DNA from 4 places in the Serratia ureilytica genome. Region 2 is predicted to be linked to each of the others. Evidence: predicted binding sites of a transcription regulator. Region 2 holds the regulator's gene; each other region holds the start of a gene.
What was found. The regulator CRP, encoded in region 2, controls carbon source genes, mostly activating them, when cyclic AMP is high. The targets are predictions, from matches to a motif close to ATGTGANNNNNNTCACAT.
Positions count from the first base shown of each region.

Region 1 (7,344 bases), 2.0 Mb from region 2:
GCTGGGAGCGCCGCTGTTCGATCGCAGCGGCAGAAGGGTGCAGCTGACCGACGCCGGTGAGGCCTGGATGCGCTATGCTCGCCTGGCGCTGCAGGATCTGGACGCCGGCGCGCGGGCGATCCATGACGTGGCGACGCTGGCGCGCGGCCATTTGCGGCTGGCGATGACCCCGACGTTCACCGCCTATCTGGTGGGGCCGACGATCGATGCGTTCTATCGCCGCTACCCGGGGATTACGCTGAGCATTGAGGAGATGGCGCAAGAACGGATCGAGGCGCTGCTGGCGCAGGATCGGCTGGATCTGGGGATTGCCTTTGAGATGGCGCAGTCGGTGGAGGTGGAAGCCTCGGTGTTGTTCAGCGAGACGCTGGAGCTGATGGTCGGCGCTGAACATCCCCTGGCGGCGCGGCGCCAGCCGCTGACGCTGGCGGAGTGGCGACATCTGCCGCTGGCCTTGTTGAGTGGCGACTTCGCCACGCGGCAGTTTATCGATCGCTACTGCACGCAGTTGGGGTTTCGGCCGCAGGTGGCGGTGGAGGCCAATGCGCTGGGCGCCATCGTCGAGATCGTGCGGCGCGGGCAGCTCGCCACGCTGTTGCCGGCCGCGATTGCGCGCGAGAACCGGCAGTTGAAAAAGGTGGCGCTGGCCAACGCCATGCCGGCCCGTCAGGCGGTATTGCTGCAGCGCCAAGGCGCTTACCGCAGCGCCGCCGCGCAGGCGTTTATCGCCGTCTTGCAGGAACAGGGCGTTACGCCAACGCACTCCAGCGCTGCGTCATCCCCAGCAGATGCACCAGCCCGAAGCCGAGGCAAATCAGCGAGCTGACGACGATGAAGCGTTGGCTGCGGCCGGTATCGCGCAGGGCGAAAGGGCCGGCGACGCCGCGTAGCAGGTAGATAAAGGTGATAATAAACAGCGCGGGCCGTAGCAGCGGCAGCGGCGCGATCAGGCCCGCGCCGGACAGCGCGTAAAGCGCCCAAATAAACAGCACCAGCGCGATGCCGGCGGTGACGACGGCCGGGAACTTTTTACCCGCTTCCGCCGCCTTAATGAAGCGATCGCCGGCGCCGCACAGTCGATAGCCGCGCGGCCCGGCGGCGATCACCCAAATATGCAGCAGGGCGGCGATGGCGCTCAGCGCGGCGCCGATCAGCAGCGCGGTGTTATAGAGGTGTGGCATGGTTCAGCATCCTTGTCCTAAATCAGTCTGGTATCAAGCGTAGACCAGAATGGGTAAGTCAGGCCGGGGGGAGCTCAACGGCCGACATTTGCAGCGCGTCTTCAGGCACTACGTGCGCCTGCGCATCGATAAATGCCAGCTGCACCGGCAGCCCGCTGCGTTTATCCACCAGTTGAACGTGGGGGCTGTCATGCAGAATATGCCGGTGGCCCCATGCCATCAGCGCAACCAGGATAGGCCCCAGGCTGCGCCCCTTGTCCGTCAAGACATATTCATGTCGTTCGCGCTCGCCCGGCTCCCGGTAAGCGCGTTTGGCCAACAGTTCTTGTTCTACCATGGCATTCAGACGGTTGCTCAACGCCTGGCGTGAAGCACCGATATTCTCGCGCAGCTCTTCAAAACGGCGGACGCCGTAGAATGACTCGCGCAGGATCAGTAACGTCCAGCGATCGCCAAGCAGATCCGCGGCCTGCGCCAGCCCGCACAGGGCAAGAGAAACGGTAGGGAGATCGGGAGATTTTGACATGGGCATTTTCCTTCGCTAATCTAAGTCTTGTTTTTAGACTTATCTATATTCAAGGAGAGTATAATGCCATTTGTTAATGTGCAAACGGTGAAAGGCATGCTGGATGAACGGCAAAAAAGCGAGTTGCTGTCCCGCATTACCGAACTGCTGGTAGAGATAGAAGGGCGAGGCGATCCGGCGTTCAGGCAGTCGGTTTGGGTCCGAATCGATGAACATGCGCCCGAACAATGGAGCCTGGGCGGCGTGCAGCCGACGGCGGCGATGATTGCCGCGAAGTTCCCGCCGCGTTAATTCAGCTATGCCGCCTGCGAAAAGGATCGGATGCCGTAGGCGCCGCTCAAAATGTCACCGAAACTTCCCGCGATCTCTGCACCCCGTTGTGGCATAATGCGCGCCAAATCACATTCCCTATGTATAAAGAGCGAGCGCTGTGTTAAGCACTAACAACATCACCATGCAGTTCGGCAGTAAGCCGTTGTTTGAAAACATCTCTGTCAAATTCGGCGGCGGCAACCGTTACGGCCTGATCGGCGCCAACGGCTGCGGCAAGTCCACCTTTATGAAAATCCTCGGCGGCGATCTGGCGCCGAGCGGCGGCAACGTGTTCCTCGATCCGAACGAGCGCCTGGGTAAACTGCGTCAGGATCAGTTCGCCTTTGAGCAGTACAGCGTGCTGGATACCGTGATCATGGGCCACACCGAACTGTGGGCGGTGAAGGAAGAGCGCGACCGCATCTACGCATTGGCGGAGATGAGCGAAGAAGACGGCTATAAAGTGGCCGATCTGGAAGTGGCCTACGGCGAAATGGACGGCTACAGCGCCGAAGCGCGCGCCGGCGAACTGTTGCTCGGCGTGGGTATTCCGGTTGAGCAGCACTATGGCCCGATGAGCGAAATCGCGCCGGGCTGGAAGCTGCGCGTGTTGCTGGCGCAGGCGCTGTTCTCCGATCCGGAAATCCTGCTGCTCGACGAACCGACCAACAACCTGGACATCGACACCATTCGCTGGCTGGAAAACGTGCTCAACGAGCGCAACAGCACCATGATCATCATCTCGCACGACCGTCACTTCCTGAACATGGTCTGCACCCACATGGCGGATCTGGACTACGGCGAACTGCGCGTTTACCCGGGCAACTACGACGAATACATGACCGCCGCCACCCAGGCGCGCGAGCGTCTGCTGGCGGACAACGCCAAGAAGAAGGCGCAGATCAATGAGCTGCAATCGTTCGTCAGCCGCTTCAGCGCCAACGCCTCCAAATCCAAGCAGGCCACCTCGCGCGCTCGCCAGATCGACAAGATCCAGCTGGAAGAGGTGAAAGCCTCCAGCCGCCAGAACCCGTTCATCCGCTTCGAGCAGGACAAGAAGCTGTTCCGTAATGCGCTGGAAGTGGAAGCGCTCACCAAGGGCTTCGATGAAGGCCCGTTGTTCAGCAAGCTGAACCTGATGGTGGAAGTGGGCGAGAAGGTCGCGGTGCTGGGCGCCAACGGCATCGGTAAAACCACCCTGCTGAAAACGCTGGTGGGCGACGCACAGCCGGACAGCGGCACCGTGAAATGGTCGGAAAACGCCCGTATCGGTTACTACGCGCAGGATCACGAATACGAGTTCGACGACACCCTGACCGTGTTCGACTGGATGAGCCAGTGGAAGCAGGAAAAAGACGACGAGCAGGCGGTGCGCAGCGTGCTGGGCCGTTTGCTGTTCAGCCAGGACGACATCAAGAAGAAAGTGAAGGTGCTGTCCGGTGGTGAAAAAGGCCGCATGCTGTTCGGCAAGCTGATGATGCAGCGCCCGAATATTCTGGTGATGGACGAACCGACCAACCACCTGGATATGGAATCCATCGAATCGCTGAACATGGCGCTGGAGATGTACGAAGGCACGCTGATCTTCGTCTCCCACGACCGTGAGTTCGTCAGCTCGCTGGCGACCCGGATTCTGGAAATCACCCCGAACAAGGTGATCGACTTTACCGGCAACTACGAAGACTATCTGCGCAGCCAGGGCATCGTGTAACCCTTGCGGTAACGCATCAGGGCGGGAATTATCCCGCCCTTTTTTTATCCGTCATGCCCCGCCGCACACCTCGCAGTGCGGATCCTTCGGCAGTTTCATCTCGCGGAACTGCATGCTCATTGCATCGAACATCAACAGCTTGCCGCGCAGCGGTTGACCATAGTCGGCCAACAGCTTGATGGCTTCCATCGCCTGCAGGGTGCCGATAGTGCCGACCAGCGGCGCCATCACGCCCGCTTCGACGCAGGTGAGGGCGCTGTCGCCGAACAACCGGCTCAGGCAGCGGTAGCAGGGCTCGCCCGGCTGATAGGTGAACACGCTGAGCTGGCCCTCCATGCGGATCGCCGCGCCGGAAACCAGCGGCCTCTGCTGCGCGTGGCACAGGCGGTTCAGCGCGTCGCGCGCCGCCACATTATCGGTGCAGTCCAGCACCAGATCGCAGGCGGCGATCTCTGCTGCAACCGCATCGTCTTCCAGACGACCGTCGATGGCGTCGATGCGGATATGCGGATTGATGGCGCTCAGTTCCTGCCTGGCGGAGGCGACTTTGCTCTGGCCGATGCGATCGTCGCGGTGCAGGATCTGGCGCTGCAGATTGGAGAGCGAGACGGTGTCGAAATCCACCAGCACCAGATGGCCGACCCCGGCTGCCGCCAGATAAGGCGCGGCGGCGCAGCCCAGCCCGCCCAGCCCGGCGATCAGCACGCGGGCGGCCTTCAGCTTCTCCTGGCCGTCGAAGTCAAAGCCGCGCAGCACGATCTGGCGGTTGTAGCGCAGCGCTTCGGCGTCGGTCAATTCCGGCAACATGTTCAGCTCCTCAGCAGGGCGTTGAAAGGCTCAATCTCCACCGTTTCACCCGCCGCCACCGAACCGCGTTCGCGCTCCAGCACGATGAAACAGTTGCCCTGGCTGTAGGAGCTGAAGACGTGCGAGCCCTGGTGGCCGGTGGTGCTCACCTCCAGTTCGCCCGCGGCGTTGCTGCTGAACACGCCGCGCTGAAAATCGAGGCGGCCCGGCGATTTCTTCAGCGGCGTCAGCGCCCGCGCGCGCAAGCGCGGCGGCAGGCGCCAGTCGCTGTGGCCGGCCAGCTTCGCCAGCAGCGGTTGCACCAGTTGGTAGAAGGTCAGGGCGGCGGAAACCGGGTTGCCCGGCAGGCCGCAGAACCAGGCGTGGCCCAGTTTGCCGAAGGCGAACGGTTTGCCGGGTTTGATCGCCAGCTTCCAGAAGCTGACCTGGCCCAGCTCGTCGAGCATCTGTTTGGTGTAGTCGGCTTCGCCGACCGAGACGCCGCCGCTGCTGATCACTACGTCGGCCTGGCTGTCCGCTTGTTCGAAGGCGGCGCGCAGCGCATCGCGATCGTCGCGGATAATGCCGAGATCGAGCACGTCGCAGCCCAGCTGCTCCAGCATCAGGCGCACCGCGAAGCGGTTGGTGTCATAGATCTGGCCCGCCTGCAGCGGCTGGCCGACCGGCTGCAGTTCGTCGCCGGTGGAGAACACCGCCACCTTCAGCTTACGCATCACCTGCACTTCGGCGACCCCGAGCGAGGCCAGCAGCGGCAGCTGCGCGGCGCCCAGCTTCACGCCGGCCGGCAACACGCTGGCGCCTTGGCGAATGTCTTCACCCGCCAAACGGATATTCTGGCCGGCTTCTACCGGGGCGGTAAAACGCACGCCCTGGTCGCTCACTTCGGCCTGCTCTTGCATGATCACGGCGTCCGCCCCGGCCGGGATCGGCGCGCCGGTCATGATGCGCACGCAGCTGTTGGCCGGCCATTCACCGTCGAACGGCGCGCCGGCGAAGGCTTTCCCGGCGACCGGCAGCGGCGCATTGGCCGCCAGATCGGCGAGGCGCACCGCATAGCCGTCCATCGCCGAGTTGGCGAACGGCGGCACGTCGAGGGGCGAGACCACCGGCGCGGCGGTGATGCGGCCGGCGGCGGCGGTCAGGGCGACGGATTCGGTCTGTTGCAGCGGGGCGATCTGCCCGAGCATTTTTTCCAGCGCTTGCTCCAGGGAGATGAGATCGGAAGTATGGCAATGATCCATAAGGGGAACTCCGTAATCAGGGTGCGCAATGATAGCGACAAAGTGCGGGTATTATGGCAGAGAACGCCGGGGGGGAGAACGGGTTATGCCCGCCATCTTTCGCACTGCGGCGCTGGGGCGATCGGGTATAAACTGCGTAAAACAGAGGAGGATCATGATGCATAAACAGGTTATCGAGTTCTGGTTCGACGAGATCGAACCGGTGATGTGGTTCAAAAAGGACGATGATTTCGATCGTCTGCTGCACAGCCGCTTCGGCGAAATCTGGCGGGCGGCGGCGGCGGGAGAGCTGGCTCACTGGCGCGACACCATCGAAGGGCGGCTGGCGGAGGTGATCGTGCTCGATCAGTTCAGCCGCAACCTGTTCCGCGGCACGCCGCAGTCGTTCGCCTGCGACGGCATGGCGTTGATTCTGGCGCAGGAGGCGATCCGCAGCGGCGAGTGCGAACGGCTGAGCCGCGAGCAGCGCGGCTTCCTTTATCTGCCGTTCATGCATTCGGAATCGCCGCTGATTCACCAACAGGCGCTGGTGTTGTATACCGAGCTCAATAACGGCGATCAGCTGGAATTCGAACTGCGTCATAAGGCGATCATCGATCGTTTCGGCCGTTACCCGCATCGCAATGCGATATTGGGGCGCATCAGCACGCCGGAAGAAGAGGCCTTTTTACAGCAACCCGGTTCCGGTTTTTAATCGCGGAGTATCTTCGCCCGGCCGGGAAAAAAACGGCAGGCCGGGCGTCGAAATAATGATTATTCAGCGTGAACGTTTATTTCATGACCCCATGCCGCTATTTCCTCTCGCGAAATTACCAATAATCCCAGCCGCACTCTCAGCGGTTTGCTGCTTTTTATAACCTGCTGTTTTTATTCCAATAAGCTATTTCAAGGTGCGAAACGGTCTAAGCGCGCTACGCTAAAAGTGGGGCATGGACGTTATGCTGTACTTCCACAGTCGGGCTAAATAGCATCGAAAAAAGACTGAATAATAATGATACCGCGCTCAGCTTATTCGCTGTGCTACGGCGGGATTAACACAGGGTGTCAGGCAAATGAGCAAACCAGTGATTGCCATTCATGGCGGCGCGGGCGCAATTACCCGGGCGGCGCTGAGTGCGGAAAAGGAACGGCAGTATATTCAGGCGCTGTCCGAGATCGTGGCCGCCGGTCAGGCGATATTGGCACAGGGCGGCAGCGCGCTGGACGCGGTGACCGAAGCGGTGCGGCTGCTCGAAGAGTGCCCGCTGTTCAACGCCGGTAAAGGATCGGTGTTCACCCATCAGGGCACCCACGAGCTGGACGCCTGCGTGATGGACGGCCGCACCTGCGATGCCGGCGCCGTCGCCGGCGTCAGCCGTGTCCGCAACCCGGTGCTGGCGGCGCGCGCGGTGCTGGAAAACAGCGAACACGTGCTGTTTGCCGCCGAAGGCGCCGAGAAGTTTGCCGCCGCCCACGGCCTGGAAATGGTTACTCCCGACTTCTTCTTTACCCAAGAACGTTTTGATCAGCTGCACCGCGCCCAGGCGGAGCAGGGGCGGGTATTGCTCGATCACGACGGCGCGGTGC
Region 1 covers NZ_CP071320.1:3,442,435-3,449,778, reverse strand. Annotated here, with positions in the region: gene cynR (transcriptional regulator CynR) at 1-826, shown strand, start outside; gene J0X03_RS16130 (hypothetical protein) at 750-1,181, opposite strand; gene J0X03_RS16125 (winged helix-turn-helix transcriptional regulator) at 1,240-1,707, opposite strand; gene J0X03_RS16120 (tautomerase family protein) at 1,771-1,998, shown strand; gene J0X03_RS16115 (ABC-F family ATPase) at 2,138-3,730, shown strand; gene moeB (molybdopterin-synthase adenylyltransferase MoeB) at 3,782-4,537, opposite strand; gene moeA (molybdopterin molybdotransferase MoeA) at 4,540-5,778, opposite strand; gene J0X03_RS16100 (DUF924 family protein) at 5,936-6,472, shown strand; gene J0X03_RS16095 (isoaspartyl peptidase/L-asparaginase family protein) at 6,831-7,344, shown strand, end outside.
Region 1: J0X03_RS16115 (ABC-F family ATPase) is a predicted target of CRP. The motif match lies at 2,095-2,112, and genes of this name have one in related genera.

Region 2 (7,344 bases):
ACATTTTTACTCCGCCTATGCATGACGTCTTTCGCCCCCTGACCGGGGCCAGTAACCCGCACCTGCAAACGCTGTTGCCGCGGCTGGTGCGCCGCCGCGTGTTATTGAAACCGCATTGGCAACGGCTGGAATTGCCCGACGGCGATTTCGTCGATCTCGCCTGGAGCGAGGATCCGGCGCAGGCGCGCGATAAACCGCGCGCGGTGCTGTTCCACGGTCTGGAGGGCAGCTTCTACAGCCCCTACGCGCATGGCCTGCTCAACGCCTGGCGCGAACGTGGCTGGCTCGGGGTGGTGATGCACTTTCGCGGCTGCAGCGGCGTGCCCAACCGCAAACAGCGCATCTACCACTCCGGCGAAACCGAAGACGCGCGTTTCTTCCTGCGCTGGCTGCACGACAGCTACGGCGAGGTGCCAACCGCGGCAGTAGGCGTTTCGCTCGGCGGCAACATGCTGGCCTGTTATCTGGCGCAGCAAGGCGCCGACAGCCTGCTGCAGGCGGCGGTGGTGGTCTCGGCGCCGCTGATGCTGGAGCCCTGCGCCTATCGCATGGAGCAAGGTTTCTCCCGCGTCTATCAGCGCTACCTGTTGGGGCAGCTGAAACAAAACGCCACCCGCAAGCTGTTGCACTACCCGGACACCCTGCCGCTCAAGCTGTCACAGCTGAACGGGTTGCGGCGCATCCGCGAATTCGACGACGCCATCACCTCGCGCATTCACGGCTTCAGCGACGCCACCGATTATTATCGCCGCTGCAGCGCCCTGCCGCTGTTGCCGGCGATCCAAACGCCGCTGCTGATCATCCATGCGAAGGACGATCCCTTCATGACCCATGAGGTGATCCCCGACGTCGCCGGCCTGCCGCGCAATATCGAATATCAGCTGACCGAGTTCGGCGGCCACGTCGGCTTTGTCGGCGGCACGCTGAAAAAACCGCACATGTGGCTGGAGCATCGCATTCCGGCCTGGCTTTCCCCTTCTCTGGACATCCCGACGTGATCATTCCCTGGCAAGAACTGGCAACCGACACCCTGAACAGCCTGATCGAATCCTTTGTGCTGCGTGAAGGCACCGATTACGGCGAGCACGAACGATCGCTGGAGCAGAAGGTGGAGGACGTGCGCCGCCAGCTGAAAAACGGCGAGGTGGTGCTGGTGTGGTCGGAACTGCATGAGAGCGTCAACATCATGCCGCGCGGTCAGATCCGCGCCGGGCAGGAAGAAATTTAGTGGCGCCCGGTTCTATGACTGACGGAAAAAATCAGGTAACAATGGGACATTGCAAACCAGCGCGCGCCATTTTTTCCTGACATAGAGAGCGTCAACAAGAGCCACAATAATCCCCTGACGCCGGCGCATTCAACACGGAGTGACAACCACCATGTCTGCCAAACATCCCGTTATCGCGGTGACCGGTTCCAGCGGCGCCGGCACCACCACCACCAGCGTGGCGTTCCGCAAAATCTTCCAACAGCTCAACATTCGCGCCGCCGAGCTGGAGGGCGACAGCTTCCACCGCTACACCCGGCCGGAAATGGACGCGGCGATCCGCAAGGCGCGCGATCTGGGCAGACACATCAGCTATTTCGGCCCCGAGGCCAACGACTTCGGTCTGCTGCAGCAGAGCTTTATCGAGTACGGCAAAAATGGCACCGGCCGTTCGCGCAAGTACCTGCACACCTACGACGAAGCGGTACCCTACAATCAGGTGCCGGGCACCTTCACCCCGTGGGAGCCGCTGCCGGCGCCGACCGACGTGCTGTTCTACGAGGGGCTGCACGGCGGTGTGGTCACCGAACACCATGACGTGGCTAGCCACGTCGATCTGCTGGTCGGCGTGGTGCCGATCGTCAACCTGGAGTGGATACAGAAGCTGATCCGCGATACCGGCGAACGCGGCCACTCCCGCGAGGCGGTGATGGACTCGGTGGTGCGTTCGATGGAAGACTACATCAACTACATCACGCCGCAGTTCTCGCGCACCCACATCAACTTCCAGCGCGTACCGACGGTGGATACTTCCAACCCGTTCGCCGCCAAAGCCATTCCCTCACTGGATGAAAGCTTCGTGGTGATCCACTTCCGCGGGCTGGATCAGATTGACTTCCCCTATTTGCTGGCGATGCTGCAGGGCTCGTTTATCTCGCACATCAATACGTTAGTGGTGCCGGGCGGCAAGATGGGGCTGGCGATGGAGCTGATCATGGCGCCGCTGGTGCAGCGGCTGCTGGAAGGCAAGAAGATCGAATAAACGCGTTGAGCGCGGCGGCGGGCCGCGCTCCGTCTCGATTACGCCGGCTGGCGGATCTCGAAGCTGTGGGTCACCGTGGCGGCCTTGTTGAGCATCAGCGCCACCGAGCAGTACTTCTCCGCCGACAGGTTCACCGCTCGCTCTACGATTTTGTCGGTCAGATCCTGGCCGGTGACGATGAAGTGCAGGTTGATATGGGTGAACAACCGCGGGGCTTCTGCACGGCGCTCGGAGGTCAGCTTCACCTCGCAGTCGCGCACGTCGTTGCGCCCTTTTTGCAGGATGGACACCACGTCGATCGCGCTGCAGCCGCCCACCGACATCAGCACCATTTCCATCGGGCTGGGCGCTTTATCGCCGGCGTTGCCGTCCATCAGCACCTGGTGGCCGGAGGCCGATTCACCCAAAAACGTTAACCCTTCCACCCACTTAACTCTTGCCTGCATTCTCGTCACTCCGGTTGATTTCTTAAAATCAGAGTACGCTTTCGCATAGAAACAGGCAACGTAACCTGATGCTAATCATGCTGAAGCGAGACAACACGAGACACCCGCCTTACTCTGTGCTACAAACAGAGCCGCAATAAATCTTTCCGGGACACTGAATTTCAGGGAAACGCCCAGAGAAAGGCTCCTTTACCGGTATGTTAACAGAATGTAGCTTGCAGCGCTTACGGCAAGTTAATATGCTAGAGCGACAGCGTATTTTTATGACACGCCTCAAAACTTGCCGGTAGCCCTCGCTCATAACTGCGGCTACAGGCGGGTTTTACAGGGAACTCTGACCCCTGTGACACAAGGCAGCGATAACAACAGAGGATAACAGCGAATGGTTCTCGGCAAACCGCAAACAGACCCTACTCTCGAATGGTTCCTGTCTCATTGCCATATCCACAAATATCCATCGAAGAGTACGCTGATTCACCAAGGTGAAAAGGCCGAAACGCTTTACTACATCGTGAAAGGCTCCGTCGCGGTGCTGATCAAGGATGAAGAAGGTAAAGAGATGATCCTGTCCTACCTCAACCAGGGGGATTTCATCGGCGAGCTCGGATTGTTCGAAGAAGGCCAGGAGCGCAGCGCCTGGGTTCGCGCGAAAACCGCCTGTGAAGTGGCCGAAATTTCCTACAAGAAATTCCGCCAGCTGATCCAGGTGAACCCGGACATCCTGATGCGTCTGTCCGCCCAAATGGCGAGCCGCCTGCAGGTCACCTCCGAAAAAGTGGGCAACCTCGCCTTCCTGGACGTTACCGGCCGCATCGCGCAAACCCTGCTGAATCTGGCGAAGCAACCCGACGCCATGACTCACCCGGACGGCATGCAGATCAAGATCACCCGTCAGGAGATCGGCCAGATCGTCGGCTGCTCGCGTGAAACCGTTGGCCGTATTCTGAAAATGCTGGAAGATCAAAACCTGATTTCCGCCCACGGCAAAACCATTGTCGTCTACGGCACCCGTTAATCCCTGAAAAAACGGCGCAGTCTGCGCCGTTTTTTTGTCTGCTCTCTGCCATGTGGCGCCGCCTGATCTACCACCCGGAAATCAACTACGCACTGCGACAAACGCTGGTGTTGTGCCTGCCGGTGCTGTTCGGCCTGCTGATAGGCCAGCTGCAGCTCGGCCTGATGTTCTCCCTCGTGCCCGCCTGCTGCAATATCGCCGGGCTGGATACGCCGCATAAGCGCTTCTTTAAACGACTGATCGTCGGCGGTTCGCTGTTCGCCTTCAGCAGCGTGCTGCTGCAACAGGCCCTGCTGTGGCACGTGCCGCTGCCGGCGCTGATGCTGGGCCTGGCGCTGCTGCTCGGCGTCACCGGCGAAATCAGCCCGCTGCACGCCCGGCTGTTGCCGGCGGCGCTGGTGGCCGCCATCTTCGCCCTCAGCACGGCCGGCACGGTGCCTATCTGGCAGGCGCCGCTGCTGTACGCGATCGGCACCGCCTGGTATGGCTTATTCACCTGGTTCTGGTTCAAGCTGTGGAAAGAGCAGCCGATGCGCGAGACGCTGAGCCAGCTCTATCTGGAACTGGCGGACTATTTCGAAGCCAAATACTCGCTGCTGACCCAGCACACCGATCCGCAGACCGCGCTGCCGCCGCTGCTGGTGCGCCAGCAAAAGGTGATGGACCTGATCAGCCTGTTGTACCAACAGCTTAATTTCCTGCCGCACGCCAACAATCTCGAGCAAAAGCGCCTGCAGCGCGCCTTTCAGGTGGCGATGGACCTGCAGGAGCACATCACCGTCAGCCTGCATCTGCCGGAAGAGGTGCAAAAACTGGTGGAGCAGAGCCAGGCCGAAGCGATCATTCGCCGCAATGCTCAGGTGATCGCCGGCCGGCTGCGCGTGGTGGCGCACGATATTCTCTATCATCAATATTCGAAGCGCTTCTCCATGACCCACGAGCTGGCGGCGCTGGAAAAAATGGCGGCGCAGCATCCCGATAATCCGGTCGGCCAGTTTTGTTATTACCACTTCAGCCGCATCGCCCGCCTGCTGCGCACCCAGCATCCGCTGTACCGCCGCGACCTGATGCCCGGCCAGCACCGCCTGCCGTTTTGGCCGGCGCTGGTCAGCTATCTGTCGTTCAAATCCACCGCCCTGCGCAACGCCGCGCGGCTGGGCGTAACGCTGGCGGTCGGCAGCAGCCTGGGTGCGGTATTCAACCTGCCGAAGCCTTACTGGATCCTGCTCACCATCATGCTGGTGAGCCAAAACGGGTATAACGCCACCCGGGTGCGTATTCAGCACCGTGCGCTGGGCACGATTGCCGGGCTATTGCTGGCAGCCGGGCTGCTGCAGCTGCAGTTGCCGGAGGGAGAAACGCTGAGCATCATGCTGGTGATCACGCTGCTGGCCTACCTGGTTTCGCGCAAGAACTACGGGCTGTCGGTGATTGGCTTTACGGTCACGGCGGTTTACACCCTGCAGCTGCTGGCGCTGAACGGCTCGCATTTTCTGGTACCGCGCCTGATCGATACGCTGATCGGCTGCGTGCTGGCGTTCGGCGGCACCATTTGGCTGTGGCCGCAGTGGCAAAGCGGGCTGCTGCGCAAGAATGCCCATCAGGCGCTGGAGAACGATCAAGCCGCGCTGCGGCTGATGCTGAAGCAACCGGAACCGGACGCCACCGCGTTGGCCTATACCCGCATGCAGGTCAACCAGGCACACAACGCGCTGTTCACCTCGCTCAATCAGGCGATGCAAGAGCCGGGGTTCGCGTCAAACTATCTGGCGGACATGCGGCTGTGGGTCACTCACAGCCAGTTCATCGTCGAACACCTGAACGCCATGACCATTCTGGCACGCGAGCACTACATGCTGACGCCGAAACTGGCGGAAGAGTATCTGCAGACCTGTGAAATCGCGCTGCAAAGCTGCCAGCAGCGGTTGGAATACGACGGCCCGAGCAGCGGCAACAGCGGCATCATGCAGCCGCCGGATCTGCATCCGGACATGCCCGTTACCGAGATGGAGCGCCATCTGCGGCGCATTTTGTCGCACCTGAGCGTGATGCACACCATTTCGTCGCTGGCCTGGCGCCAGCGCCCGCACCACGGCATCTGGCTCAAGCGCAAACTGCGCGATCAATAAGGGCGCGGCATGCCGCGCCCCGTTATATGCCGCGCGGGCTTCAGGCGTTGATCACATCCTGCACCGCCAGCTCGAACAGCGCCATGCCGGCCTCGATATCCTGCAGCTCCACCACCAGCGACGGCGCGAAACGGATCACGTTCGGCCCGGCATTGAGGATCATCAACCCACGCGCGGCGGCGGCGGTGAGGAAGTCGCGCGCCCTGCCGTGATAATGCGGCGTCAGCTCGGCGCCAATCAGCAGCCCCATGCCGCGAATCGCGGTGAAAATACCGTATTTATCGCCGATATGCTGCAAAACCTGCACATACAGCGCATGACGCTGCTCAATGCCACTCAGCACCTCCGGCGTATTGATCACGTCCAGCGCCGCCTCCGCCACCGCGCAGGCCAGCGGGTTGCCGCCGTAGGTGGTGCCGTGGGTGCCCACCTGCATCACCGACGCAATGTCTTCGGTGGTCAGCATGGCGCTGACCGGGAAACCGCCGCCCAGCGCCTTGGCGGTGGTGAGAATGTCCGGCGTCACGCCATAATGCATATAGGCGAACAGTTTGCCGCTGCGCCCCATGCCGCTTTGCACTTCGTCGAACACCAGCAGCGCCTGATGTTGGTCGCACAGTTTGCGCACGCCTTTAAGGAAGTCGGCGTCGACCGGCGTAATGCCGCCCTCGCCCTGAATCGGCTCCATCACCACCGCGCAGGTGTGGTCGTCCATCACCGCTTTCACCGCCGCCAGATCGTTGAACGGCACGTGCACGATGTCGGCCGGCTTCGGCCCGAACCCGTCGGAATATTTGGCCTGCCCGCCCACCGACACGGTGAACAGCGTGCGGCCGTGAAACGCGTTATAGAAGGCGATGATTTTGGTTTTATAGGGGCTGTGGCGGGTGATAGCGTAATGACGCGCCAGTTTGAACGCCGCCTCGTTGGCCTCTGCGCCGGAGTTGGCGAAGAACACCCGATCGGCGAAGGTGGCGTCGATCAATTTGCTCGCCAGGCGCAGCGCCGGTTCATTGGTGAAGACGTTGCTGGTATGCCACAAGGTTTCGCCCTGGCGTTTGAGCGCCTCGACCAGCGCCGGATGGCAGTGCCCCAGCGCCGTCACCGCGATGCCGCCGGAAAAATCGATGTACTCTTTTCCCTGCTGATCCCAGACCCGGCTGCCTTGGCCGCGCACCGGCACAAACTGGGCGGGTGCATAAACAGGCAGGATCACCTGGTCAAAGGTGCTGCGGCTCACTGCGGATTTGTCAGTCATTTTCGGCTCCACCCTGAAGGTTTTTCAGCGCTATCGCGATGTTATAATGAAAATGTAATCACGAAATATGCATAAAAAAACACTAAAGCGCAAATGCAAAACGCCTGACGGGCGAAAAAAATGCGAAGGGATTAACGCCTGAGAAAATTGTCCAACAGCTGATGGCCCTGCTCGCTGAGCACGCTTTCCGGGTGGAACTGCACCCCTTCCAGCGCCAGCGTGCGGTGGCGGATACCCATGATCTCGT
Region 2 covers NZ_CP071320.1:308,515-315,858, reverse strand. Annotated here, with positions in the region: gene J0X03_RS01425 (hydrolase) at 18-998, shown strand; gene J0X03_RS01420 (YheU family protein) at 995-1,228, shown strand; gene J0X03_RS01415 (phosphoribulokinase) at 1,380-2,249, shown strand; gene J0X03_RS01410 (OsmC family protein) at 2,288-2,695, opposite strand; gene crp (cAMP-activated global transcriptional regulator CRP) at 3,078-3,710, shown strand; gene J0X03_RS01400 (YccS/YhfK family putative transporter) at 3,761-5,839, shown strand; gene argD (bifunctional acetylornithine/succinyldiaminopimelate transaminase) at 5,880-7,097, opposite strand; gene J0X03_RS01390 (aminodeoxychorismate synthase component II) at 7,229-7,344, opposite strand, start outside.

Region 3 (7,344 bases), 2.4 Mb from region 2:
CGACGATCGCCTGGCTCAGATGATAAGGATCCGCCAGCAGGCGATAACCGATGTAGTTGAACAGGGTGACGAAGCTGCCCATCAGCAGAAAGCCTTCCGCGAACAGCAGCGGCAGCCCCTTATCGTGCCAATGCAGTTTGAAGTTGATCAGCAGCGTGCGGGGGCGCAGTGAGCTGGCGCGAAAATGCCGCGAAGCTGGCAGAATGCGCCAGAACATGAAGGCGGCGGCGAGGGCGAACAGACCGATGACCCCGAGTGAGACGCGCCAGGAGAAGAAGTCGGTCAACACCCCGGTCACCAGGCGGCCGCTCATGCCGCCGATCGAATTGCCGCTGATGTACAACCCCATCGAGAAGGCGACGAAGCTGGGATGGATCTCTTCGCTGAGATAGGTCATGCCGACCGCCGCCACGCCGCTCAGCGACAGGCCGATCAACGCGCGCATCAGCAAAATGCCGTGCCAGCTGGTCATAAAGGCGCAAATCAGCGTGCAGACTGCCGCCAGCAACAGCGCCACCACCATCACCGACTTACGGCCGATGGCGTCGGACAGCGGCCCGGTGAACATCAGGCCGATCGCCAGCAGGCCGGTAGAGACCGAGAGCGACAGGCTGCTTTCGGCCGGCGAGACGCCGAAATCTTGCGACAGCACCGGCAGGATCGGCTGCACGCAGTAAAGCAACGCGAAGGTCGCCAGCCCGGCGGAAAACAGCGCCAGCGTTACGCGCATAAACTGCGGCGTGCCGCGTTCGATATAGGGGAGTTTGTTGTTGAGGGTGGAGCGTTTTACTTTTGGCGCAGCGGCCGCGTCATCGTTGGCGGCCAGCGTCGACGGCATCACGGCCGCAGAACGCACAGGGGTTGTCACAGCGTTTCCTTACCGAACTTCGGGGAGATAAACAGACACTTTGCAGATAACAAAATGATAGGGAGCGGCGATTTTTTTGTCTAATATATTAATAATTACAATTAAGACTTTTTAAATATGAATATCGAGTTGAGACACCTGCGTTACTTTATCGCCGTGGCGGAAGAGCTGCATTTTGGCCGCGCCGCGGAGCGGCTGCGTATCTCCCAGCCGCCGCTCAGCCAGCAAATCCAGGCGCTGGAGGACATGGTCGGCGCGCGGCTGCTGGCGCGCAACAACCGCAACGTCAGCTTGACGCAGGCCGGGGAGATGTTCCTCAAAGAAGCCTATCAGGTGCTCGATCAGGTCGGCCGCGCGGCGGAAAAGGCGGCGCGCCTGGATCGCGGCGAACTGGGGGAAATGACCATCGGCTTTACCTCTTCCGCGCCCTTTATCGGCGTGGTGGCGCGCAGCCTGCGCGCTTTCCGTCAGCATTCTCCGCAGGTGCACATCAAGATGCGCGAAATCAACACCAAACAGCAGATCGAACCGCTGCTGAACGGTGAGCTGGATCTGGGGGTGATGCGCAACACGCGGCTGCCGGAAGCGCTGCACTATCAGCTGCTGCTGCGCGAACCGCTGGTGGCGGTGGTGCCGGAGGGGCATCCGCTGGCGGAAACGCCCGGCGGCGCGCTGCGTTTTCAACACCTGGCGCAGGAGCCGTTCGTGTTCTTCTCGCGCGAAGTGGGCACGGCGCTGTATGACGAAATTCTGCTGCTGCTCGGCAAGGCCGGCATTACCCCGTATATCACTCAGGAAGTGGGGGAGGCGATGACCATCATCGGTTTGGTCTCCGCCGGATTGGGGGTCTCGATTCTGCCGGCGTCTTTCGCCCGGGTGCGGGTGGACGGCGTGCGTTATTTGCCGCTGGCGGAGCCGGACGCCACGACCGAAGTGTGGCTGGTGCATCACCGCCGACGGCCGCTGACCGCTGCGGCGCAGGCGCTGATGGCGTTGATGCTGAAATGACGTTGAGATTGGGCAAATAAAAATCAATTCGCGCTGAAATTGCGAGGAATTTGTGCAGCAAATCACATAACGAATCAAATAGTTGACGCTGTATGACAAAAGCCCCACCATAACCCCTAGTCTTTATTTAGAAGCGCGAAAAATAGTAGGAGCCGGTTTGTGATTGCGGTTGGGCAGCCTGGGCATATTGATCAAATCAAACAGACCAATGCGGGGGCGGTTTATCGGCTAATCGATCAACTGGGCCCGATTTCGCGCATCGAACTGTCAAAACGCGCACAGCTGGCGCCCGCCAGCATCACCAAGATCGTGCGCGAACTGCTGGAAGCCCATCTGGTCAAGGAAACCGAGTACCAGGAAATCGGCAGCCGGGGCCGCCCGGCGGTGGGGCTGGTGCTGGACACCGAGGCCTGGCACTACCTGTCCGCCCGCATCAGCCGCGGCAGCATCACGCTGGCGCTGCGCGATCTGAGCAGCAAACTGGTGGTGGAAGAGCTGCTGCCGCTGGCGGCCGAAGATCCCGAACCGCTGCTGAAACGCATCCTGACCGAAGTCGATCAATTCTTTATTCGCCACCAAAGCAAGCTGGAACGGTTGACGGCGATCGCCATTACGCTGCCGGGTATTATCGACGTGCAGTCCGGCGTGGTGCACCGCATGCCGTTTTACGACGTGCTGGAGATGCCGCTCGGCCCGGCGCTGGAAACCCGGACCGGTCTGCCCGTCTATTTGCAACACGACATCAGCGCCTGGACCATGGCCGAGGCGTTGTACGGCGCCTCGCGCGGCAGCCAGAACGTGATTCAGGTGGTGATCGACCACAACGTCGGCGCCGGCGTGATCACCGGCGGCCACGTGCTGCATGCCGGCAGCCACAGCGTGGTGGAGATCGGCCACACCCAGGTCGATCCTTACGGCAAACGCTGTTACTGCGGCAACCACGGCTGCCTCGAGACCGTGGCCAGCATCGAGAACATGCTGGAGATCGCCCAGCAGCGGCTGAGCGGCTCGATGAGCTCCAGCCTGCACGGCGCGCCGCTGACCGTTGAATCGCTGTGCGACGCCGCGCTGGCGGGCGATCAACTGGCGCGGGACATCATCCTCGGCGTCGGCCACAGCGTGGGGCGCATTCTGGCTATCATGGTCAACCTGTTCAATCCGGAGAAGATCCTGGTGGGTTCGCCGCTCAACCGCGCGGCGGAGATCCTGCACCCGGCCATCGCCTCCTGCATTCGCCAGCAGGCGCTGCCGGCCTACAGCGAGCAGGTCAAGGTTGAATCCACGCAGTTCTTCAATCAGGGCACCATGCCCGGCGCGGCGCTGGTGAAAGAGGCGCTGTACAATGGTTCATTGCTGGTGCAGCTGCTGCAAGGCTAACATCAGAACTTCTTATTAATCCCGCAAAAGATTGAGCTACCTCAAGCCCCTACGTGGCAGCATCCCCTAGAATTTTTCCGCAAGACTTCTTCGCCGCCGGTGCGGCGATACATTGTTAACGGGGCATTCTGGGGCATTTTATTCATGTTGAAGCGTTTATTTGTGACAGGCACGGATACCGACGTCGGTAAAACCGTGGTTTCCCGCGGGTTGATGCAGGCGCTGGCCGCCGATGGCCGCTCGGTCGCGGGCTACAAGCCGATCGCCGCGCGCTGCCAGGAAACCAGCGAGGGCATCCGCAATAAAGACGCTTTGGTGTTGCAGGCATCTTCCACCTTGCCGCTGTGCTATGAGGAGATCAATCCCATCACCTGTCTGGATGAGGTGTTTCATGCGCATGCCACCGAGGACATCAACTACGGCCTGATGAGCAGCGGCCTGCGCGATCTGTCCGCCAAAGCCGATACGGTGGTGGTAGAGGGCAGCGGCGGCTGGCGCGTGCTGATGAACGATCTGCGGCCGTACGCCGAATGGGTGGTGCAGGAGCAACTGCCGGTGGTGTTGGTGGTGGGCATCAAGCTGGGCTGCGTCAGCCACGCGCTGCTGACCGCGCAGTCGATCATCAACGACGGCTTGCCGCTGCTGGGCTGGGTGGCCAACCGCATCAATCCGGGGTTGGCACACTATGCCGAAACCATCACGGCGCTGCAGCAGCGCATTTCCGCGCCGCTGCTGGGTGAAATTCCGTATCTGCCGCGCGCGGAGCAGCGCGAACTGGCGCACTACCTCGATATTTCCACGTTGCTGTAGCCCATTCAGGCGCAGAACGTCGCCAACAACCGGGCGGCGATCAGCAGGCCCAGCCCATACACCGTGTGGGTGAGCAGGCTGAGGAGCCGCGCTCTGCGCGGATTGGCGGTTTTCGCCGCCGCCACGCCAAAGCCCAGCGCGGGCTGCATCACCAGAAACGGCGCCGCCAGGCTCAGCCAGCCGCTCAACAGCGCGATGCGCGGTTCCGGCGCCGCATACCACTCGATGCCCGCCAAACCGAGCGGGATAAAGGCGAACGCCAAGCCGATGGCGTAGTGCAGTATCCAGCCGATTTTTCTCTCACCCTGGCGCGGCGGCGCCGTGACGATGGTGGCGTGAAACCAGCGGCCGTCGAACATGCCGAGAAACCAGCGGCCCACCAGCGCGTAATCGAGGGAAGGGATGCCGAAGCGCCGCTTCAGCAGCAACGCCCACAAATCCATGCAGAGGGTGGCGCCGGCGCCGGTTAACAGAATGCGCAATAACAAATCGGGGGTCATAGGGGTGTCCTTGGCTCAGTGACGTGATAAGGTGCGCACAGTGTGCAACTTAAAGCCGGCTTCAAGTCAATGGCAAAAGAACTGGATATCGGCGCGGTGGCGCGCCTGAGCGGAGTCGCGCCTTCTGCGCTGCGGCATTACGAGAAAAAGGGGCTGATCGCGTCGATAGGCCGCCACGGTTTGCGCCGTCAATACGCCGCCGGGGTGCTCGATCAACTGCGGTTGATCGCCCTCGCGCGCCTGGCCGGTTTTACGTTGGATGAGATGAGCGCCTTGTTTGACGAACGGGGCAAAATCGCGCTCGATCGCGTGTTGCTGGCTGCGCGGGCGGATGAGTTGGATCGCCATATCCAGCGCCTGATACAGGTGCGCGACGGGCTGCGGCACATGGTTGATTGCCCTGAACCTGAGCACCTGCAGTGCCCGCAGTTCAGGAAAATATTGCAGCAGGGTGAGTTCTAAACCTCGCGTTTGGGCAGCGGCGCCGTGTGGTACACCGAGATCGGCCGCAGGCCGCGCGACACGGTGGTGGCGATCACGCAGGCGAGCAGAATGCCGGGCAGCAGCGCGTATTCGCCGGTCATTTCAAACACCATCAGCGCCGCCATGATCGGCGCATGGGTGGTGGCGGCCAGCAGGGTGGCCATGCCGGTCAGCGCCAGCAGCAGCGGCACCGCCGCATCCATGCCCGGCCACAGGCCGAACAGCTGACCGATTATCGATCCGAGCGCGGCGCCGACGAACAGCGTCGGGGTGAAGACCCCGCCGGGCGCGCCCGAGCCGCTGCTGGCGAGGATTGCCAACAGTTTACACACCAGGATCGCGCCCAGCAGCAACACCCCCGGCGGCGCGATCAGCAGCGCCTGCACCACGCTGTAGCCATTGCCCCACACTTGCGGAAACAGCAGCGAAAGCAGCCCGACGATCAGGCCGCCCAACGCCAGCTGCAATGGCGGCTTCAGGCGCAGCGATCGGAAGGCGCGACCGCTGGCGGTCATCAACCACAAAAACAGCGGCCCGCCGGCGCCGGCCACCACGCCGACCAGCGCCATCAGCAGGTATTGCGTCGGCAAGGGGGCGGCGAGCGGCGTCACCAGGTAGAGCGGCGCCTGGCCGCCGTTGAGCAGGTTGGTCATCAGCAGAGCGCTCACTGCGGCGATCACCACCGGGCCGAGTGAGGCCAGCATCAGGGTGCCGAACAGGATCTCGGCGATAAACAGGCTGCCCGCCAACGGCGCATGGTAGGCGCTGGCCATCCCGGCGGCGGCGGCGCAGGCCACCCACAGTTTCCATTCTTTCTCGTGCGTAAAGCGCTGGGCGAAGAGCGATCCCACCAGCGCCGCCAGCAGGATCATCGCGCCTTCGCGGCCGATGGCGCTGCCGCTCGACACCACCAGCAGCGACGCCAGACACTTCACCAGGCTGGCGCCGGTATCCAGCTTGCCGTTGCCGGTCTCAATCGCTTCCATATAGTCGGTGGGCGCCGCCGGGCGCTGGTGGCGGTAGCGCTGGTGAATGTACAGCAGCAGGCCCGCCGCCAGACCGCCCAGCGCGGGCGTCAGCGCGCGTCGCCAGCCGGGCAGCGCGGCGGCGGCGGCCACCAGGCTGCCGTCGGCATTGCCGAGCAGCAGCCACTCGAGGCCAATCATCGAACGGTGAAACAGCCACACCGCCAGGGCGGCGGCGACGCCGATAAACACGGCGATAAGCAGGCTGCGCAGCAGGGCGCGATAGTGGTGCAGGTGGACCAATCTTTTCATGCGTGGGCGGCGTCGTGAGAAAAATCAAAGGGTCATCAGCGCATTGTGCTTGGCGCTCCGGCCGATGACCAGTGAATCTTTAGCAAACTGCGGCATGGGCGGGGCGGCGAGCGCCCCGGCGTGGGTTATTGCGGCGTCAACACCCGGCGTGTGCGGCCGGAACTGAGGTAGTCGGCGATATAATCCTGCGAGATTTCGCCGCTGTAGCGGCCGTCTTCATCGACGATCGGCATCCAGGAAGTGTTGTGTTCGTACAGCTTCGACAGCACCACGCGCAGGTTCTCTTCCGCGCGGGCGGTGACGCGGAAACGGTGCAGGCTGTCGGCGCACACCCCCGGCGCGCCGCGCGCCTCACGGCGTTTGACGTAGCCCAGCGGCTTGCCGTCGGCGTCCACTACCGTCACTGAACGGGCGTCGATATCGTCCATCAGCCCGAACGCCTCCACCAGCGGCGTTTCCCGGCGCACCGTCACCGTCTCTTGTTGGCCTGCCACGTCTCCGGCCTGCACCAGCAGCAGGCGCTTCAGCGTGCGATCCTGGCCGACAAAGGAGGCGACGAACTCGTTCGCCGGCCGCGCCAGCAGCTCATCGGCGCTGGCGTTCTGCACGATTTTACCCTGGCGGAACACCGCAATGCGATCGCCGAGCTTCAGCGCTTCGTCGATGTCGTGGCTGACCAGCATCACGGTCTTTTTCAGCTGGCGCTGCATGTCGAGAAACTCGTTCTGGATGGTTTCGCGGTTGATCGGATCCACCGCGCCGAAGGGTTCATCCATCAGCAGCACAGGCGGATCGGCCGCCAGCGCGCGGATCACGCCGATGCGCTGTTGCTGCCCGCCCGACATCTCTTTCGGGTAGCGGTGCAAAAAGCGCTTGGGATCCAGCGCCACCATGCTCATCAGCTCCTCGGCGCGGGCGTGGCAGCGTTTTTTGTCCCAGCCCAGCATGCGCGGCACCACGGTGATGTTCTCCTCGATGGTCATGTTGGGGAACAGACCGATCTGTTGGATGACGTAGCCGA
Region 3 covers NZ_CP071320.1:2,693,052-2,700,395, reverse strand. Annotated here, with positions in the region: gene J0X03_RS12515 (MFS transporter) at 1-838, opposite strand, end outside; gene J0X03_RS12510 (LysR substrate-binding domain-containing protein) at 986-1,876, shown strand; gene mlc (sugar metabolism global transcriptional regulator Mlc) at 2,036-3,253, shown strand; gene bioD (dethiobiotin synthase) at 3,398-4,063, shown strand; gene J0X03_RS12495 (DUF2938 family protein) at 4,069-4,563, opposite strand; gene J0X03_RS12490 (helix-turn-helix domain-containing protein) at 4,633-5,025, shown strand; gene clcB (voltage-gated ClC-type chloride channel ClcB) at 5,022-6,323, opposite strand; gene osmV (osmoprotectant ABC transporter ATP-binding protein OsmV) at 6,449-7,344, opposite strand, start outside.
Region 3: mlc (sugar metabolism global transcriptional regulator Mlc) is a predicted target of CRP. The motif match lies at 1,927-1,944, and genes of this name have one in related genera.

Region 4 (7,344 bases), 1.1 Mb from region 2:
AACGGGTGACCATAGGCGATAGAACCGCCCAATACGTTGAATTTGTCCATGTCCACTTCGCCGATTGCCTGGCTGCGGCCAAGCTTCTCGCGGGCGAACGCTTCGCTGGCGAACATCTTCAGGTTGGCCAGCGTTTGCGCGGCGAAGGCTTCATGCATGTCGATGAGCGTCAGATCGGCCAGGCCGATGCCGGCGCGATCCAGCGCCAGCGGCGTGGCGTAGGAGGGCCCCAGCAGCATGTCTTCCCACACGTCGATGGCGGCAAAGGCGAAACTGCGCAGATAGCCGAGCGGCTGCAGCCCCAGCTCTTTGGCGCGCGATTCGCTCATCATCAGTACCGCCGCCGCACCGTCGGTCAACGGCGTGCTGTTGGCCGCAGTGACGCTGCCGTGCTTGCGATCGAACGCCGGTTTCAGCTTGGCGTAGGAAGCCAGGCTGGAGTCTTTGCGGATGTTGTTGTCTTCAGAAAGCTGTGCGCGGTACGGCGGCACGTAGGCGGTCATCACCTCATCGCGCAGCCACCCCTCCTGCCAGGCCCTGGCCGCCAGCTCATGCGAACGGTGCGCCAGCGCATCCTGCGCTTCACGGGTGATGCCGTGGCTTTTCGCCATCTGTTCGGCGGTATCGCCCATGCGCAAGCCGGTGGAATACTCCGCCACCGCCGGCGGCACCGGCATCAGATCGCGGAATTTCAGCCGGCTGAACAGTTTGAGACGCTGCGACAGCGTGCGCGCCTTGTTGACGTCCACCAGCGTGCGTGCCAGCGCCTTGCTGACGCCGATCGGCAAGACGGAAGACGAATCCGCCCCGCCGGCGATGCCGACGCTGATGCTGCCGGCCATGATGCTCTCCGCCACGTTAGCGATCGCCTGGAAGCTGGTGGCGCAGGCGCGCGACACGCTGTAGGCGTCGGTATGGACGCTCATGCCGGTGCCGAGCACGATCTCACGCGCGATGTTCGGCGCCTCGGGCATTTGCACCACCTGGCCGAACACCAGCTGTTCGATAAGCTGCGGATCGATACCGCTGCGCGCCAACAGCTCGCTCACCGCCGTTTTCCCTAAATCCACCGCCGGAATGCCGTGATAGGCAGTCGCCTGTTTGGCAAAGGGGGTACGCAGTCCATTCACAATCGCAATGCGGTCACCATGACGGGTCACCAACGGCAGTGCCTTACTCATAAATGCTCCTGAAGAAAATAACGTCAGCGCAATGGGCAGAAAGAGGTCTGACCTGATGAGGTCATTGTTAACCAAACGGTTACATTTGGCAAACCGGCAGAGATCAAAACTGCGAGCAGGCGCACTTTCTATCGGGGCGGCACGGGGAAGGAAATCCCCGGCGCGCAGCAGGCGGCGCCGGGGGTAAAGCGGGGATTAACGCAGGCCGAGCTGGAAGATCAGGGTTTCCGCCTGGCAGGCGAAGGTGAAATCGGCCTCCAACTGCACGCCACCGTCAACCGGTTTAATGCTACTGCTGATGTCACAAGGATCGGATTCGACCGCGCGCGCCTTTTCGCTCAGGGCCGCCAGCATCGCCTCCGCATCTTGTTGATTGCTGAACACCTGGCTGTAGGATGCGGTGCAATCGGTGTTATCCATCACGGTGCCGACATCCACGCAGCAACACGCGGCGGTTTCCTGGGCGCTGCATTTATTAATTGCATCTGACATGATTGGTTCTCCTCAAGGGCCTCTGTTATCAGCCCAAATTGCCGTTTTATTCACCGGCGCAAAGCCACAAAATTCTGTGGGTATTTTACGCTCCCAAGCCGGCAATCACTAGCACTTACTTTTACTGGGTGTTTTAAGTGATGGAAATCACAAATAAAAATGAGCGCCTGCTAAGAAATGGTAAGAATTTTGTTATTTACCACTGTCTTTTTGTTAAGCAGATCTCTTTTTTGATATCAGAGTGGAAATATTTCAAAAACAAACTTGCAACATTTTCACAGGTCAGACCTATACTTCAGCCACTGGTCTGATTTGTCTGAACGATAACGGACCCTACAATCCCGCGCTCCTTGTTACTTCGTGTAACAATAGTTTAAATAATAAACACATAATGAGGTTTTGGTCATGAGCCAGAAAAACCTATTGACTAAATCAGCTCTCGCAGCTGCAGTGGCAATTATTTCTTCAAACGTGTCTGCCGCAGGATTCCAGCTGAATGAGTTCTCATCAGCTGGTTTAGGACGTTCGTATTCTGGCGAAGGCGCCATGGCGGATACGGCGGCCTCCGCAAGCCGCAACCCGGCGTTGCTGATGATGTATACCCGCCCGGAACTCTCTTTCGGCGCAGTCTTCATCGATCCGGACGTCGATATTTCCGGTACCTCGCCTTCCCGCGCCAGTCTGGATGCGAAAAACATCGCGCCGACCGCCTGGGTGCCGAACCTGCATTATGTTCACCCGATTAACGAGCAATTCGCCGTAGGCGGCTCGGTCACCAGCAACTTCGGTTTGGCGACCGAATACAACAACGGTTATGCGGCGGGCTCCATGGGCGGCAAAACCGATCTAGAAACCCTGAACCTTAACCTGAGCGGCGCTTATCGCCTGAACAAAAACTTCAGCTTCGGTCTGGGTTTTGACGCCGTCTACGCCAAGGCTAAACTCGAGCGTTACGCCGGCGATCTGCCAAAATTGATCGCCGGTTCAGGCAAATTGCCGCCACAGTTGGCCGGCCCGGTTTCGCAGATCCCGGCAGATACCCAAATTTCTCACCTGAAAGGCGACGAATGGGGCTTCGGCTGGAACGCCGGTATTCTCTACGAAGTGGATGAAAACAACCGTTACGGCTTCACCTATCGCTCTGAAGTCAAAATCGACTTCGACGGCGATTACAAGAGCAGCCTGCCTTCTGCCTTCAACCCGCTGCTGGCCTCTCAAGGCCTGCCATGGGGCACCAACGGCACCACTATCCCGGGTTCTCTGAGCCTGCACCTGCCTGAAATGTGGGAGCTGTCCGGTTACAACAAAGTGGCGCCGCAGTGGGCCGTTCACTACAGCCTGGCCTACACCAGCTGGAGCCAGTTCCAGGAGCTGAAAGCCACCGGCAACAACGGCCAGACGCTGTTCCAGAAGCATGAAGGCTTCAAAGACGCTTACCGCATCGCGCTGGGCACCACCTACTTCTACGACGATAACTGGACCTTCCGTACCGGTATCGCCTTCGATGACAGCCCGGTGCCTGCCCAAAACCGTTCGATCTCCATTCCCGATCAGGACCGTTTCTGGCTGAGTGCCGGTACTACCTATGCGTTCAACAAAGACGCCTCGGTTGACGTCGGCGTGTCCTACATGCACGGCCAGAAAGTCACCATCAATGAAGGTCCTTACACCTTCACCTCCGAAGGCAAGGCCTGGCTGTACGGCGCCAACTTCAACTACCGCTTCTAATCTCGCTTGAGATGGATGCCAAAGCGCCCCACGGGGCGCTTTTTCTTTGCCTGTCGCTCACCGCGGGCGTAAAAAAACCCGCCAGACGGCGGGTTTTCATGGGCATAAGGCCGGCGGTTACTGCGAGTCGATCTCGTCCAGATCGCCCTGAATCGCCTTGGCGTTCGGGTTCTCTTCCGGCTTGAGCGAACCGCCGTTGGCGATGAAGTCGTGGCGCTGGAAGTAAGCTTCGCGCACCATGACATAAGGATCGGAGGAGTTGCGCAGCAGGCCGTCGGAATCCAGCAGTTGAGCGCGAGTTTCGATACCCTCGACCACCCATTTGCCCGCCGACATCCAGAAAGTCAGGTAGCTCAGCATCGGATACAGCGTATCCGCAAAGTCGCCGCCGTCTTCACGCAGGGTAAAGCTGCCGTAGCCCGGCAGCATCACGTACGGACCGTAGCCCACATCGTAATGCCCCAACGTGCTGCCGAAACGGTTCGGCTCTTCGCGCGCCAGTTTCGGGTTGGCCATGCCGGCCACGTCGATCAGGCCGCCCATCCCGAGCAGGGTGTTCAGGAAGAAACGGTTGAAGTGGATCATCCCGCGGTAAGGATCGCCCTTCAGGAAGGCGTTGACCATGCTGGCCGGCTCTTCCAGGTTGGAGGTGAAGTTGCTGATGCCGTTACGCGCCGGCATCGGCACGTAGTCACGCCAGGCCACCGCGACCGGACGCAGGATATAAGGATCCAGGACGTTGTAGTTGAAGTCGAACATCGTCCGGTTAAATCCTTCCAGAGGATCGGAACGCCCTTGCGGCTCATTGTCTGGCGCGCTGGCACAGCCCACCAGTAATGCCGCTGCGAATGCCACCCCAGTCAGGCGAAAGTTCATATTTTTCTCCATAAAAACACGTTCGGTCTTATTTTTCAGGGACCTGCTTGTTTATCTGAACGCTAACCTGCTCTTTGCCGCTGAATGTCTGCAGCGAGCTTTCGCCGAACCAGTCCCCCGGCTGCGGCGTGGCCAATCCGTCCTGTGAGAGGCGCACACGCACCTGCACCTGATGCTGTGCCGAGAGTAGACGCTCGGGCATCATGGCGTTGCTGTCGTCCAGAGAGAAAGACAGCGGAAAACGGCTCAGCGGCAATTGTTTTACCGCGACCGGCACCGGGCTGACGCCGTCGGTCACCGAGATAACCAGCGTCCCCTGCGGCGGCATGGCTTTCGCCGCCTGCGGTGACAGTGAAACAGTCACATTCAGTTTAACAGTTTCTCCGCCGGCCTGGGCTTTTGCTTGTGCAATACTGCGCTTTATCACTTCCGCGCGCGGATCGTTGGCCGGCAGCAGCTGCAGCATCACTTGCCAGGCGCCGATCGCCTGTTTGAAATCGCCCTGTTCGAAAGCGTTAAACGCCAGCAGGCTGAGCACCCGCGGATCGCTGTGATTTTCCGCGATCATGCGCCGCAACAGCTGCGTCGCCTGCTTGTTATCCTCCGGATCGTTGGATCGCGTCAAGACCTCGGCATAGCCGAGCCGCACTTCCAGACTATTCGGATCCAATTGATAGGCATGAGCAAACGCCTGCGTGGCGGTGGTGGCGTTGTTCAACGCCATGCCGACGCGCCCCAGCATCATCCAGTCATTGATATTGCGATCGTCCTGCTGCAGCTCGGTGCGCAGCCCCAGCCCGAGGCGAGCGATCTCTTCCATGCTCAGCGGTTTGGCGCGCTCATTGGCGACGCGCTCACGCAATTCCGGCATTTGCGCCTGCACCAGACGCCAATCCAGCACCTGCGCCAACCCGCCGGTTTTCAGATAAAAGCCAACGGTCACCGCCAGCAATAACAGCACGCCCGGCACTAACGCCCAACGGTTGATCGGGTTCGCCTGCTCTGCCTGTTCGACGGGGATGTCGTTCAACAGGTTCTGTTGCAGCTCTTTAACCAGCTCCGGGCGCTCGGCCACCACACCCTGCTGCTCGTCCTGCTCCAGTTCGCTGAGGCGATCCTGATAGAACGCCTTGTTCAGCACATCGCGCGTAGCGGCGCTCTGCTTGCCGCGGCGCATCGCCGGCACCACCAGCAACGCAGCGGCGCCGGCCAGCAACACGCAAATAATCAGCCAAAAAGCCATTAGGGTTTCTTCCTGTCAGTCTCTTGCAACAACGCCGCCAGGCGCTGCCGTTCCCGTTCGGAGAATTCATCGTCCACCGCCGCATCGGGCCGGCGACGGGTGCGCAGGATCACCACCGCCCCGCCTATCAGCACGAACAGCAGCGGGCCGATCCACAAGATCAGCGTCGCCGGCGTTACCGGCGGTTCGTAGGTGACGAAATTGCCATAACGCGCCACCATGTAATCGATGATCTGCTGCTTGCTTTGCCCCTGCATCATCAGCTCGTACACCTTGGTGCGCATGTCTGCGGCGATAATGGCGTTGGAATCGGCAATGCTGTTGTTCTGGCATTTCGGGCAGCGCAGCTGTTCGGTCAACTCGCGATACTGTTGCTCCTGCTCAACGGAGTTGAAGCGATAGGTATCGATCGCCGCAGCGGCGCTCCAGCTCAGCAATGCGGCGAACAGCAGGGCAATCAGCCTCATGCCTCACCCCCGTACTTTCTATACAGCGGCAGCACTTCCTGCTGCCAGACGCGCTCGTTCATGTCGCCGGCGTGGCGATAGCGAATGATCCCCTGTCCGTCGATAAGGAAGGTCTCAGGCGCGCCGTACACCCCGAGATCCAATCCCAGCATGCCGTCGCCGTCGTACAGGCTGAGCGCATAGGGATTGCCGAGGGAATTAAGCCAGGTCACCGCCTTGGCGCGATCGTCTTTATAGTTCAGGCCGACCACCCGCACGCCGCGCGCCGCCAGCGTATTGAGATACTGGTGCTCCGCGCGGCAGGTCGGGCACCAGGTCGCCCAGACGTTGAGCAAGATCGGCTTGCCGTCACGCAGCACCGCCTGATCGTAGGTTTTGCCCGGCTGATCCAACGATTCCAGCCTGAAGGTCGGCACCGGTTTGCCGATCAGCGCCGACTCCAGCATGGTCGGATCTTCGCCGCCGGCGTTGCGCGTCAGTTGCACCATCAGGGCCGCCACCAGCAGCAGGAAGAGCACCAACGGGATAAACAGCAGCTTACGCTTCATGATTGCGCCTCCAGCTTGCCTTCGCGCTTGAGCTTTTTGCTCATGCGATAACGCGGATCGAGAATGCACAGCAGGCCGCCGATCGCCATAAAGACGCCGCCGAACCAGATCCAGCGCACGAAGGGTTTGTAATACAGACGCACCGCCCAGGAGCCGTCTTCCAGCTCCTCGCCCAGCGCCGCGTACAGATCGCGGCTGAACCCGCCGTCGATCGCCGCCTCGGTCATCATGCTGCGCGCCACGCTGTAGTAGCGTTTCTCCGCGTGCAGCGTCGCCTCCGGCTTGCCGTTGCGCGTGACGTCGATGATGCCGACGCCGCCGCTGTAGTTCGGGCCGCGAATGTCGTGCACGTCGCGGAACACAAAGTGATAGTTGTGGATATCCACGCTGTCGCCGGCCTTCATCCGCACGTCGCGCTCCACGCTGTAGTTCTGGCTGAAGGCGATGCCGATCACCGTCACCGCCACGCCGAGGTGGCCGAGCACCATGCCCCAGTGGCTGCGGGACAGCTGCCGCAGGCCGCGCCAGAAACCGTGACGATGGGTGGCGCGCTCATGCAGCTCCATCAGCGTCAGGATGATCACCCACAGCGCCATAATCAGGCCCACCACCGTCATGCCGGCGATGCTGTCCTGCAACAGCCACGGCAGCAGAATCGACAGCACCAGCGTCACCAGCAGCGCCACGCCGAGGCGGCGCCACAGCTTGCCCGGCTCATCGCGGCGCCAACGCACCAGCGGCCCGATGCCCAACAGCAGCGCCAACGGCGCCATCAGCCAGGTGAACATGGTGTTGAAGAACGGCTCGCC
Region 4 covers NZ_CP071320.1:1,413,903-1,421,246, reverse strand. Annotated here, with positions in the region: gene fadI (acetyl-CoA C-acyltransferase FadI) at 1-1,181, opposite strand, end outside; gene J0X03_RS06605 (YfcZ/YiiS family protein) at 1,377-1,673, opposite strand; gene fadL (long-chain fatty acid transporter FadL) at 2,079-3,401, shown strand; gene mlaA (phospholipid-binding lipoprotein MlaA) at 3,519-4,277, opposite strand; gene ccmI (c-type cytochrome biogenesis protein CcmI) at 4,306-5,520, opposite strand; gene J0X03_RS06585 (cytochrome c-type biogenesis protein) at 5,520-5,987, opposite strand; gene J0X03_RS06580 (DsbE family thiol:disulfide interchange protein) at 5,984-6,535, opposite strand; gene J0X03_RS06575 (heme lyase CcmF/NrfE family subunit) at 6,532-7,344, opposite strand, start outside.
Region 4: J0X03_RS06605 (YfcZ/YiiS family protein) is a predicted target of CRP. The motif match lies at 1,809-1,826, and genes of this name have one in related genera.